DNA from 3 places in the Streptomyces sp. NPDC098789 genome. Region 3 is predicted to be linked to each of the others. Evidence: riboswitches for the same ligand, from Rfam matches in the RefSeq annotation. Region 3 holds a riboswitch; each other region holds the start of a gene.
What was found. Region 3 has a riboswitch for thiamine pyrophosphate ahead of thiC (phosphomethylpyrimidine synthase ThiC). Riboswitches for the same ligand answer to the same signal wherever they lie in the genome.

Region 1 (4,285 bases), on a different contig from region 3:
GAGGGCCCCGCCGGCCCCGATCGCCGGTCCCTTCCTCTTGCGCACCTGTGACGGTGCGGCCCCCTCAGAACGCCGGGCGCTCCGGGTCCAGGGTCGCGCGGCCCTCGGCGGGGGAGGAGGCTTCGGCGAAGTGGCGGCGCGGGATCCGGCCGGCGCGGTGGGCCAGGCGACCCGCCGTCACGGCGTCCCGCATGGCCGCCGCCATCAGCACCGGCACCTGCGCCCGGGTCACCGCCGAGGCCAGCATCACCGCGGCGCAGCCCAGCTCCATCGCCAGGGCCGCGTCGGACGCGGTCCCGGCCCCGGCGTCCAGGACCACCGGCACCCCGGCCCGCTCCACGATCAGCTCGAAGTTGTGCGGGTTGCGGATGCCCAGCCCGGACCCGATCGGCGAGCCGAGCGGCATGATCGCCGCGCAGCCCACGTCCTCCAGCTTGCGGGCGAGCACCGGGTCGTCGTTGGTGTACGGCAGGACCGTGAAGCCCTCGTCGACCAGGGTCTCGGCGGCGTCGAGCAGTTCGACGCCGTCGGGCAGCAGGGTCCGCTCGTCGGCGACGACCTCCAGCTTGATCCAGTCGGTGCCGAGCGCCTCGCGCGCGAGGCGCGCGGTCAGCACGGCCTCGCCCGCGGTGAAGCAGCCCGCGGTGTTGGGCAGGACGGCGATGCCGAGCCGGTTCAGCACGGACAGCACGGATCCCTGGACGGTGGGGTCCAGGCGCCGCATCGCGACGGTCGTGAGTTCGGTGCCGGAGGCGATCAGGGACCGTTCCAGGACGTCGAGGCTGGGAGCGCCGCCCGTACCCATGATCAGGCGGGACGAGAAGGTCCGGCCGCCGAGGACGAAGGGGTCGTCGGTCGTGGTGGCCGTCGTGTCGGGGGTCATGGTTCAGCCTCCCTGGACCGCGGTGAGGACCTCGACGCGGTCGCCGTGGCCCACCGGGGTGGCGGGCCACTGGCCGCGCGGGACCACGGTCTCGTTGAGCGCGGCGGCGACCCCCTTGGGCGCGGCGGTCAGGGTGGCGACGACCGCGTCGAGGGTGGTGCCCGCGGGGAACGCGCGGGGCTCGCCGTTGACGGAGACGACCGGGGCGCCGGGGGTGCCGGGGGTGTCTGAGGTGCCGGAGACGGTCATGCGGGGGACTCCTCGCGTACGGCGTAGAAACGGCGCGGGCTGAAGGGGCGGGCCACCTCGGGCAGTTCCCCGGTGGTCAGTACGTCGGCCAGCACGTCGCCGGTGATCGGGGTGAGCAGCACGCCGTTGCGGTAGTGCCCGGTGGCCAGGTGCAGCCCCGGCAGCTCGGTCGGGCCGAGCAGCGGGGCGTTGTCGGGGGAGCAGGGGCGCAGGCCCGCGCGGGTCTCGGTGAGCGGCAGCTCGGTGATCCCGGGCACCAGCTCGTGCGCGTCGCGCAGCAGCTCGTACACCCCGCCCGCGGTGACGGTGGTGTCCCAGCCCAGCTCCTCGCTGGTGGCGCCGACGACGAGCTCGCCGTTCTCGCGCGGGACCAGGTAGACGTGGCTGCCGCGGACCACGGCCCGCACGGTCCGGGACAGGAAGGGCGCGTAGGCGGGCGGCACGGAGAGCCGCAGCACCTGCCCCTTGACCGGGCGTACGGGGGGCAGCGCCCGCGGCGGTACGCCGGCCAGCCTGCCGCTGAGGCTGCCCGCGGCCAGCACCACCTGGTCGGCGGCCAGCGCGGTGCCGTCGTCGAGCAGCGCCCCGGCGGCCCGGTCGGCGGTGACGGTGAGCCGGGTGGCGGCCGCCCGGTGGATGTCCACGCCGGCCCGTTCGCAGGCGGCCAGCAGGGCGGCCGCGAGCCGCCGGGGGTCGACCTGGTGGTCGCCGTCCACGCGCAGCCCGCCGCGCACGCCCGGCGCCAGCATCGGCTCCAGGCGGCGGCACTCGCGGCCGGTCAGCCACTGCGCGTCCAGGCCGCAGCGGCGTTGGAGGGCGTGCAGCTCGCGCAGGTGGACCCGGTCGTCGGCGTCGAGGGCGACGGCGAGGGTGCCGCAGGCGCGGTAGCCGATGTCCAGGCCGCCGCTCGCGTCGGCGAGCTCCGCGGCGAAGGCCGGGTAGCGCTCGGCGGAGGCGAGGTTCAGGCCGAGCAGGGTCTCCTCGCCGTAGTGCAGCTCGGTGACGGCGGCGAGCATGCCGGCCGCGACCTGGGCGGCGCCGCCGCCGGGCGCCGGATCGGCCAGGGCGGTGCGCAGCCCGCGCCGGGCCGCCCGCCAGGCGGTGACCAGGCCGATGATGCCGCCTCCGATGACGAGGACATCACGTCCCCGGCCGGAATCTCCGCCGGAATTTCCGTAAGAATGCATGGGCGTCCAGCCCCTCCCTTCGCCGGCATGACCCGGATCAGGTTCGTACGGTCGGAGGCCGTCCAGCCTCCCTCTCAGCCCGGTCCGCCGGACTCCCGCGATAGGTACGGTGGCCAGACTAACCCCGCTGCCGGGGCCCGGTAAGGCTGCCTCCCTATTCCTGACGGACCGTCAGATGATTAGGCTGGGCGCCGTGAACGAGCAGACGTACGAGCAGGCGCACGAGCAGACCGAGCGGACGCGGGAGCGGACGGACCCGGCCCGGGCGGCCGCGGCCCCACCCGCCGTGGTGATCGTCGGCGCCGGCATGGCCGGGGTGCAGACCGCGGTGGCCCTGCGGGAACAGGGCTTCACCGGCCCGGTGACCCTGCTGGGCGCCGAACCCCACCAGCCCTACGACCGGCCCCCGCTCTCCAAGGCCGTCCTCCTCGGCAAGGCCGAGGGCGCCGCCTTCGACGTGGACTTCGAGGGCCTCGACATCGACCTGCGGCTCGGCGTCGAGGTCACCGCCCTGCGCGCCGCCGACCACGCGCTCGACACCACCGCGGGCCCCGTCCCCTACGGCGTCCTGGTCCTGGCCACCGGCGCCGAGCCGCTCACCCTGCCCGGCACCGAGGGGGTCCCCGGCGTCCACCTGCTGCGCACCCTCGACGACGCCGAACGGCTGCGGCCGGTGCTGGCCACCGGGCCCGAGGTCGTGGTGGTCGGCGCCGGCTGGATCGGCGCCGAGTTCGCGACCGCCGCCCGCGGGGCGGGCTGCTCCGTCACCGTGGTCGAGGCCGCCGACCGGGTCCTCGCCGGGGCCCTGCCCGCCGAGGTCGCCGCCCCCATGGCCGACTGGTACGCCCAGGCCGGGGCCCGCCTGATCACCGGGGCCAAGGTCGCCGGCATCGAAGCGGGCGCGGCCGGCGCCCCGGGCCGGGTGCTGCTCGCCGACGGCCGCGAGCTGCCCGCCGCCGCCGTGGTCGTCGGCATCGGCGCCCGCCCCGCCACCGGCTGGCTGGCGGGCACCGCGGTGGAGCGCGGGAGCGACGGCTCGATCACCGCCGACGCCCACCTGCGCACCTCCCTCCCCGACGTGTACGCCGTCGGGGACTGCGCCTCCTTCCCGTCCGCGCGCTACGGCGCCCGGCTCCTCGTCCACCACTGGGACAACGCCCTGCAGGGCCCGCGCACGGTCGCCGCCCACATCCTGGCGGAGCTCGCCGGGGAGCCCGCCGCCGTCTACGACCCCGTCCCGTACTTCTGGTCCGAGCAGTTCGGCCGCTTCGTCCAGTACGCCGGGCACCACGCCGGGGCCGACGCCCCGCTGTGGCGCGGGGACCCGGCCGACGCCACCTGGTCGGTGTGCTGGCTGCGGGCCGGGGCGCTGGTGGCGGTGCTCGCCGTGGGCCGCCCGCGCGACCTGGCGCAGGGCCGCAAGCTGATCGAGTCCGGGGCGCGGGTGGATCCGGACAAGGTGGCGGACCCGACCGTTCCGCTCAAATCCACGGTCCTGTAGCGCGCCGGAGGGCCGGGCGGGCCCCCACCCGGCCCGCCCGACTACCGACTGTCAGCCCCGGATGGCAGGCTTGTCCTCGTGACCGAGATTGACGCAAAGATCGAAACCCTCGTCCCCGCCTGGCTCTACCTCCCCGACATCGCGGAGATGCTGGGCGTCGAGGTGACCAAAGTCCGACAGATGGTGAAGGAAGGCCAGCTCATCGCGGTGCGCCGCGGCGAGAACCGTTCCCTCCAGGTGCCGGCCGCCTTCATCGACGGCGACAAGGTCGTCAAGGGCCTCGTCGGCCTGCTGACCGTGCTGCGCGACGACCGCTTCTCCGAGGACGAGATCCTGGAGTGGCTGTTCACCGCCGACCCCACCCTGCCCGGCACCCCCGTGCAGGCCCTGAGTGAGAATCGGGGCACGGAGGTGAAGCGCCGCGCTCAGGCGCTCGCCCTCTGACCTGATCCGCTCCACGTGGCG
Region 2 (4,285 bases), on a different contig from region 3:
GACCAGGGCGATGGCGGTGGCGGCCAGGGCGTACTGGAGGGAGTTCCAGATCGCCTCCAGCGGCGGCACCAGGAAGGTCCCGCCGCCGGCGCCCGCCTCTTGCAGGGCCCGGTAGTAGCGGAAGCCGTAGCCCCCGGGCGTGTCGAAGGACCGTTCGACCAGGACCCCGAGCGGCAGCACGATCAGCAGGGCGACCGTCAGCAGGACCGCGCCGAGCAGCAGCCGCTGCCCGATGCCGCGCGGCCGCTGCGCCGTCCCGGCGGGATCGACCAGCCGCAGCGCGGTCTCCCGCTTGCGCACGGTCCAGGCGTGCACGCCGAGGATCGCGCCGACGGCCACGAACTGCACCATCGTGAGGACGGCGGCGGTCGGCAGGTCGAGGAGCTGTGCGGTCTGCCGGTAGACCTCCACCTCCAGGGTGGAGTACGCCGGTCCGCCGAGGATCTGCACGACGCCGAAGGAGGTGAAGGTGAACAGGAAGACCATCAGGGCGGCCGCGGCGACGGCCGGGCCGAGCGCCGGCAGGGTCAACCGGCGCCAGGCGGCGAACCGCCCCGCCCCGAGCACCCGGGCGGCCTCCTCCTGGCGCGGGTCGAGCTGCGCCCAGAGGCCGCCGACCGTGCGGACGACCACGGCGTAGTTGAAGAAGACGTGGGCGAGCAGGATCGCCCAGACGGTGGTGTCCAGCCGTACGCCCCACAGCTCGTCCAGCATCCCGCCGCGTCCGACCAGGGCCAGGAAGGCGGTGCCGACGACCACGGTGGGCAGCACGAAGGGAACGGTGACGACCGCCCGCAGCAGCTGCTTGCCGGGGAACTCGAAGCGGGCGAAGGCGTACGCACCGGGCAGCGCGATCAGCAGGGTCAGCGCGGTCGAGGCCAGCGCCTGCCAGGTGGTGAACCAGAGCACGTCGGCGATGTCGGGCCGGGCGAGGACCTCGCCGATCCGGCCGAACTGCCAGCCGTCGTCGCTCTGCAGCCCGCGGCCGACGATCGCGGCGACCGGGTAGGCGAAGAACAGGCCGAAGAAGGCGAGGGGCAGGGCCATCAGGGCGAGCCGCACCGCGACCGCCCGACGCCCCTCGGCGCCCGGCGGCGGCCCGACCGGACCGGACCCGGAGTCGGGCGCGGCGCCCCCCGGCGCCGCGCCCGACTCCTTCGCGCCGCTTACTTCACGACGAGCGAGGACCATGCCTTGACCCACTGCTCACGGTTCTTGGCGATGGCGTCGGGCGCGACCGTCTCCGGCTTCTCGACGACCACGCCGTGCTTCGTGAAGAGCTCCGGCAGCTTCGCGTCCTTGACCACCGGGTTCACGAACATCTGGAGCGGCATGTCCTCCTGGAACTTCTTGCTCACCAGGAAGTCGATCAGGGCCTTGCCGCCCGCCTCGTTCTTCGCTCCCTTGAGCAGGCCCGCGAACTCGACCTGACGGAAGCAGGTGCCGGTGGCGACCCCGGTGGGGGCCTCGGCCGGCTGCGGCTCGGCGTACAGCACCTCGACCGGCGGGCTGGACGCGTAGGAGACGACCAGCGGGCGGTCACCCTTCGCCTTCTTGCCACCGGCGGAGCCGGAGAACCGCTCGTTGTACGCGGCCTCCCACGAGTCGACGACCTCGACGCCGTTCGCCTTGAGCTTGGTCCAGTAGTCCTTCCAGCCGTCGTCGCCGTACTTGCCGACGGAGGCCAGGAGGAAACCGAGGCCGGGCGAGGAGGTCGCCGCGTTCTCGGTGACCAGCAGGTTCTTGTACTCCGGCTTGATCAGGTCGTCCAGCGTCTGCGGCGGGGCGAGCTTCTTGTCGGCGAAGTACGCCTTGTCGTAGTTGACGCAGATGTCGCCGGAGTCGACCGGGGTGACCCGGTGCTCCTTGTCGAGCTGGTACTGGGCGCCGACCCCGGCCAGGCCCTTGGCCTCGTACGGGGTGAAGATGCCGCTGTCGAGACCGCGCGAGAGCAGGGTGTTGTCGATGCCGAAGAAGACGTCGCCGCGCGGCGAGCCCTTGGTCAGGATCTCCTGGTTGAGGGCGGCGCCCGCGTCGCCGCTCTTGAGCACCTTGACGGTGTAGCCGCTCTGCTGCTCGAACTCCTTCAGGACCGCCGGGGTCACGTTGAAGGAGTCGTGGCTGACGAGGGTGATCGTCTTCGGTGCGGCGGACGGCTTGTCCTCGCCGCCGCACGCGGCGAGGGTGCTCACGCCCAGCGCGACGACGAGCGCGCTGCCCGCGATCTTCTTGGTGGTGCTCATTGAATGCTTCCTCCTGGGATGTCCAGGAGAAGACGCGGCCCTGCCCGGCGCCTCGCGTCACGTGGACGCGAGAGCGGTCGCCGGGCAGGGCGCAACAGCTTGAGTGGTGACCGAACTTCCTACCCGGAATGACCCGGGCGAGGTTCAGAGGGTCTGCGGTGACGGTTACCGCACTCTCAGCGCTGTGGCGCTCCCCTGTCGGAATATGCAGTTGGTTTCGGCCACAGGGTACCCCGCGGCCCCACTCCAGGAAGAAATCCGGAACCCGGCGCCGTGCTGCTAGCGCTCCGAAGCGGCGAGCTGGCCGCAGGCGCCGTCGATCTCCTGACCGCGCGTGTCCCGGACGGTGACCGGCACGCCGTGGTTCGCGATGGCCTGGACGAAGGCCCGCTCGTCCTCGGGGCGCGAGGCGGTCCACTTGGAGCCCGGGGTCGGGTTCAGCGGGATCAGGTTGACGTGCACGCGCTTGCCCTTGAGCAGCCGGCCCAGCCGGTCGCCGCGCCAGGCCTGGTCGTTGATGTCACGGATCAACGCGTACTCGATGGAGATCCGGCGGCCGGACTTGTCGGCGTACTCCCAGGCCGCGTCCAGCACCTCGCGCACGTTCCAGCGGGTGTTCACCGGTACCAGGGTGTCGCGCAGCTCATCGTCGGGCGCGTGCAGCGAGACGGCCAGCCGGCACTTGAAGCCCTCGTCGGCGAAGCGCAGCATGGCCGGAACCAGGCCGACGGTGGAGACCGTGATGCCGCGCTGCGACAGGCCGAGGCCGTCGGGCTCCGGGTCGGTCAGCCGGCGGATGGCGCCGACCACGCGGTTGTAGTTGGCCAGCGGCTCGCCCATGCCCATGAAGACGATGTTCGACAGGCGCGCCGGGCCGCCGGGCACCTCGCCGTCGCGCAGGGCGCGCATGCCGTCGACGATCTGGTGCACGATCTCCGCGGTGGAGAGGTTGCGGTCCAGCCCCGCCTGGCCGGTGGCGCAGAACGGGCAGTTCATGCCGCAGCCCGCCTGCGAGGAGATGCACATGGTGACCCGCTCGGGGTAGCGCATCAGGACGGACTCGACCAGCGTGCCGTCGTGCAGCTTCCACAGCGTCTTGCGGGTGGTGTCGTCGTCGCACGAGATGTGCCGGATGACCGACATCAGGTCGGGGAGCAGCTCCTCGCGGAGCTTCTCGCGGGAGGCCGCGGGAATGTCCGTCCACTGCGCCGGGTCGTGGTTGTACCGGGCGAAGTAGTGCTGCGACAGCTGCTTGGCCCGGAACGGCTTCTCGCCGATCGCGGCCACGGCCTCGCGCCGTTCCTCGGGGGTGAGGTCGGCCAGGTGCCTCGGGGGCTTCTTGACTCCACGAGGGGCGACGAAAGTGAGCTCTCCCGGGACAGGACGGGGGGCCATGACTGGTACTCCTCAAATCTGACGAACCCGGGCGATCTCCGCGCGTGAGCGGAGTCAGTGTGAATGGCGCGCCCGGTGCCCGGAGAGCTCACGGGGCCATCCCCGCAGAAACGGGGAAAGCGCGCCACTCATCCGCGACGCGCTTTCCAGGATAACCCGGACGGGTCAGCCGGTGCCGACGAACGCCGCCAGCAGCAGCCACACCACGGGCGCGGTCGGCAGCAGCGAGTCCAGCCGGTCCATGATCCCGCCGTGCCCCGGCAGCAGCGTGCCCATGTCCTTGATGCCGAGGTCCCGCTTGATCATCGACTCGCCGAGGTCGCCCAGCGTGGCGCTGACCGCGACCGTCAGACCCAGCAGCAGACCCTGCCACCAAGCGCCGCCGTCGATCAGGAACTCCATGCACAGCGCACCGGCGACCATCGCGAAGGCCACCGCTCCGAAGAGCCCCTCGCGGGTCTTCCCGGGGCTGATGCGCGGGGCCAGCTTGTGCTTGCCGAAGCGCCAGCCGACCGCGTACGCCCCGGTGTCGCTGACCACCGTCAGGAGCAGGAAGGTGACCACGCGCTGCGGCCCGTCGTCCGCGGTGAGGAGCATCGCGACGAAGGTGGCCAGGAAGGGGACGTAGAAGGCGGCGAAGACCCCCG
Region 3 (4,285 bases):
ACGACGAGTGCGGCCAGGGCCGTGGTCACCGGGACCGAGGCGACGAGACCGATCGAACCCACGAGGGTCCGCACGATCTCCTCCGCCACCAGCTCGCTGTTGGCCACCGCTCCCACACTGCTGTTCGCGATGGAGAACAGCAGCAGCAGCGGCAACGCGGCGCCCGCGTAGGCGAGTACCAGGGTGTTGACGACGGACGCGATGTGGTCGCGACCGATCCGGATGCCCGCCCGGTACAGAGCGCGCGGCCCCATCGACGGGTCCGCCTGGTGGAGTTCCCATACTGCGGACGTCTGGGTGACCGTCACGTCGTCGAGCACGCCGAGCGATCCGATGATCACGCCTGCCAGCAACAGGCCGCTCATGTCGATGTGCGGGTAGAGCCCGTGGATCAGACCGGTGTTGTCGTCGGTGTTGCCGCTGAGGAAGGCCCAGCCGATGAACACCGAGCCCAACAGCCCGATCAGCAGCAGCGAGGCCAGGGTCCCGAGCACGGCGACCGAGGTCCTGGCGGTCAGGCCGTGGCACATGTAGAGCGCGATCAGCATGATCGCGCTGGCGCCGACCACCCCCACGACCAGCGGATTCGAACCCTGGAGGATGGCGGGCAGGATGAAGAGGGTCAGCACGGAGAAGCTGACCGCGAGGGCGATCAGCGCGAACAGACCGCGCAGCCGGCCGACCACGACCACGGCGACGGCGAAGATCCCGGCCAGCAGTGCCAGCGGAAGCTTCCGGTTCACGTCGATCACGGAGTACTGCAGGTCGCGCGGAGCAGCCGGTGCGTACGCCACCACGATCCCCTGGCCGGTCTCCAACTGCCGCGGTGCGCCCGGCTGGACGATCTCGACGAACCGGTGTCCTCGATCGGGCCCGGTGCCGATCTCGACCGTGGCCTTCTTACAGTCGCCGGACGGGGCGGCCTTGCCCCCCTTGGGAGCGGGCGTGCCACTGGACGGCGGGACCTGGGCGGCGTTGACGGACTTGCAGTCGACCAGCTCGATCGACACGACCTTGCCCTGCTGGGTCTGTCGGTCGAAGCCGACTCCGGTGCGCTCGTGCGCGGGGGCGCCTCCCGGCCACAGGACGATCATGCCGACGAGGACGGCGGCGGCGAAGGGGATCAGGACCGCCGCGATGACCTTGCGCAAGTGCTTCGATACGGGGGCCGCCGGGCCGTGGCTGTGGGAGTGCGAGTGCCCGTGGGACGCGCCGGCGGACGGTTCGTGCGAGGACCCGCGGGGAGGGTGGGCATGGCCCGAGTGATCCGTGTGATCCGTGGGCTCGGTGGGGGGCTGCGGCGAGGACGTCACCGAGTGATCATCGCAAGAGATGAGGGGGCCCACTGTTCAGCACGCCAAGGATGACGCTAGCGTGGGGGCACCTTTGCACAACGCGGGAGCTCGGAGCACCGGGCTGAGAGGGCGCTGATCACCGTACGTGGACACGTACGGGAGGAGGCTGCGCCGACCGCCGAACCTGTTACCGGGTAATGCCGGCGTAGGGAGATAGGTCTTATGACCATTCAGGACGCACACACGCCTGCCGTCAGCCAGGACAGCAACGGCCAGGAAGAGCGCCAGCCTGGCTGGCACAAGGGGTACGTTGCGGGCTCCCGCCCGGACCTCCGCGTGCCGGTTCGCCAGGTGCACCTCACCAACGGCAAGGACGTGACGCTCTACGACACGTCCGGCCCGTACACCGACCCGCAGATCGAGACCGACGTCCGCCGGGGCCTCGCGCCGCTGCGCGAGAACTGGATCATCAGCCGCGGTGACACCGAGGAGTACGCGGGTCGCCCCGCGCGCCCCGAGGACGACGGCATCAAGCACACCTCGCCCCGCGGCGGACTCAAGAACCTCGACGCGGTCTTCCCGGGTCGCCCGCGGCTGCCCCGCCGGGGCCGCGACGGCCAGGCCGTGACCCAGCTCGCGTATGCCCGCCGCGGTGAGATCACCCCGGAGATGGAGTACGTCGCGATCCGGGAGAACGTCTCCCCCGAGGTCGTCCGTGAAGAGATCGCGGCGGGTCGTGCCGTCCTCCCCGCGAACGTGAACCACCCCGAGATCGAGCCGATGATCATCGGCAAGCGCTTCCTGGTGAAGGTCAACGCCAACATCGGGAACTCGGCCGTCACCTCCTCCATCGAGGAGGAGGTGGACAAGATGACCTGGGCCACCAAGTGGGGCGCCGACACGGTCATGGACCTCTCCACCGGCCGCAACATCCACACCACCCGCGAGTGGGTGCTGCGCAACTCCCCCGTCCCGATCGGCACCGTCCCGCTCTACCAGGCGCTGGAGAAGGTCGACGGCCGGGCCGAGGACCTGACCTGGGAGATCTACAAGGACACGGTCATCGAGCAGGCCGAGCAGGGCGTCGACTACATGACCGTCCACGCGGGCGTGCTGCTGCCGTACGTGCCGCTGACCGCGCGCCGCAAGACGGGCATCGTGTCCCGCGGCGGCTCGATCATGGCCGCCTGGTGCCTCGCGCACCACAAGGAGAACTTCCTCTACACGAACTTCGAGGAACTCTGCGACATCCTGGCCGCCTACGACGTCACGTACTCGCTGGGTGACGGCCTGCGCCCCGGGTCCATCGCGGACGCCAACGACGCGGCGCAGTTCGCGGAGCTGAAGACGCTGGGCGAGCTGAACACGATCGCCAAGCGCCACAACGTCCAGACCATGATCGAGGGCCCGGGCCACGTCCCGATGCACAAGATCAAGGAGAACATCGACCTTCAGCAGGAGATCTGCGAGGAGGCCCCGTTCTACACCCTGGGTCCGCTGACCACGGACGTCGCACCCGCCTACGACCACATCACCTCGGGCATCGGCGCCGCGATGATCGCCTGGTGGGGCACCGCGATGCTCTGCTACGTGACGCCCAAGGAGCACCTGGGCCTGCCCAACCGTGATGACGTCAAGACCGGAGTCATCACCTACAAGATCGCCGCGCACGCGGCCGACCTGGCCAAGGGGCACCCTGGCGCACAGGAGTGGGACGACGCGCTGTCCGACGCGCGTTTCGAGTTCCGCTGGGAGGACCAGTTCAACCTGGCGCTCGACCCCGTCACGGCACGGTCGTTCCACGACGAGACCCTGCCGGCCGAGCCGGCGAAGACCGCGCACTTCTGCTCCATGTGCGGTCCGAAGTTCTGCTCGATGAAGATCTCCCAGGACATCCGCCGCGAACACGGCGGTGACCTGAAGGCCGACGAGATCCAGGCGGGCATGGCGGAGAAGTCCGCCGAGTTCGCTGCCGCGGGCAACCGCGTCTACCTGCCGCTGGCCGACTGACACCGGCGCCGTCGCGTCGCTTCCGGGGGCCGTCCCCCTCGGGAGCGGCACCGGGCGGGGCGGGGCGTAACGGTGAGCGCTGTTTCACGTGAAACAGCGCTCCGTCGACCCTGCCGGCCTCACTCCGGTTCGTGCTCCGGGCCGCCGAAGTCGGGGCTGGTGAAGTCCGGCGGCGTATAGCCGGGGCGGGGGCTCTGCCCACCCGTACCCCCGGGGCTGGTGAAATCGGGCGGGGTGTAGCCGAGCTGGGGGATGCGTCGTGGCTGACGGCGCGGTGCCGGGAAACCGCCACCGGCGCTGGGATCTGCCAGTGCGTCCCGCAGGAACGGCATGATGCCCCGCTCCAGCAGCGCGTGCCGCCAGGCCTCCCGGGCGCGCGAGACCTCGTCCGGGACGGCCTCGGCCACATTCACCGTCACTTCGGTGGAACTGTTGCGGATGGCGGTGACCAGCAGGCCTATCGCCGCGAAGAGGATGGCCGCCGCGGTGAGGGCGCCGAAGAGCCAGCCCGCCGTCAGCATGGTCTCGGCGAAGGCGGGCTCCGGTTCGATCATCTTCAGGATGTAGCCCACCAGCAGGAAGATGAGCATGGCCGTGCCGGCCAGGACCGGCGCGAGGACGGCGACCACGGCGCTCACTCCGGCGCCGCCGCCCTGATCGTCGTCCGACGCGGTCGCGGGGGTGGTCGCCGTCTCCTCCCGCAGATCACCGCGGATCTTCACGTAGTGGTCGTACTCGGCCGCGGCCGCGGCCGTCAGCAGCGCACTGGCGTCGAGAGCCATGGTGCGCAACTGTTCGGCGTTCAGCCGTTCGCCCAGACTCGCGAGTTCGGGCCGTTCGTGTGCGGTGCGCAACGCCTCGTCGAGGAGCCGATCGAACTCCGGTCGGTCTTCGGTCAGCAGGTGCGGAGCGCTGGTCATGTGCATCCCCCGATGCTCCGTGGAGGCCGGTTGGCCCGCGTGGACCGGGCGCCGGCACAA

Region 1: linked by a shared signal. The riboswitch ahead of thiO (glycine oxidase ThiO) and the one ahead of thiC (phosphomethylpyrimidine synthase ThiC) in region 3 are both predicted to bind thiamine pyrophosphate.
Region 2: linked by a shared signal. The riboswitch ahead of ACIQWR_RS03870 (thiamine ABC transporter substrate binding subunit) and the one ahead of thiC (phosphomethylpyrimidine synthase ThiC) in region 3 are both predicted to bind thiamine pyrophosphate.

Annotation. Positions count from the first base shown of each region.
Region 1 is NZ_JBIWAJ010000016.1:163,066-167,350, forward strand. Features, by position in the region: gene ACIQWR_RS29020 (thiazole synthase) at 65-883, opposite strand; gene thiS (sulfur carrier protein ThiS) at 887-1,132, opposite strand; gene thiO (glycine oxidase ThiO) at 1,129-2,319, opposite strand; TPP riboswitch at 2,317-2,428, opposite strand; gene ACIQWR_RS29035 (NAD(P)/FAD-dependent oxidoreductase) at 2,495-3,820, shown strand; gene ACIQWR_RS29040 (Rv2175c family DNA-binding protein) at 3,899-4,264, shown strand.
Region 2 is NZ_JBIWAJ010000001.1:799,802-804,086, reverse strand. Features, by position in the region: gene ACIQWR_RS03875 (ABC transporter permease) at 1-1,047, opposite strand, end outside; gene ACIQWR_RS03870 (thiamine ABC transporter substrate binding subunit) at 1,167-2,243, opposite strand; TPP riboswitch at 2,342-2,450, opposite strand; gene rlmN (23S rRNA (adenine(2503)-C(2))-methyltransferase RlmN) at 2,523-3,638, opposite strand; gene ACIQWR_RS03860 (phosphatidate cytidylyltransferase) at 3,804-4,285, opposite strand, start outside.
Region 3 is NZ_JBIWAJ010000017.1:176,798-181,082, reverse strand. Features, by position in the region: gene ACIQWR_RS30305 (YibE/F family protein) at 1-1,346, opposite strand, end outside; TPP riboswitch at 1,386-1,524, shown strand; gene thiC (phosphomethylpyrimidine synthase ThiC) at 1,518-3,305, shown strand; gene ACIQWR_RS30295 (hypothetical protein) at 3,425-4,231, opposite strand.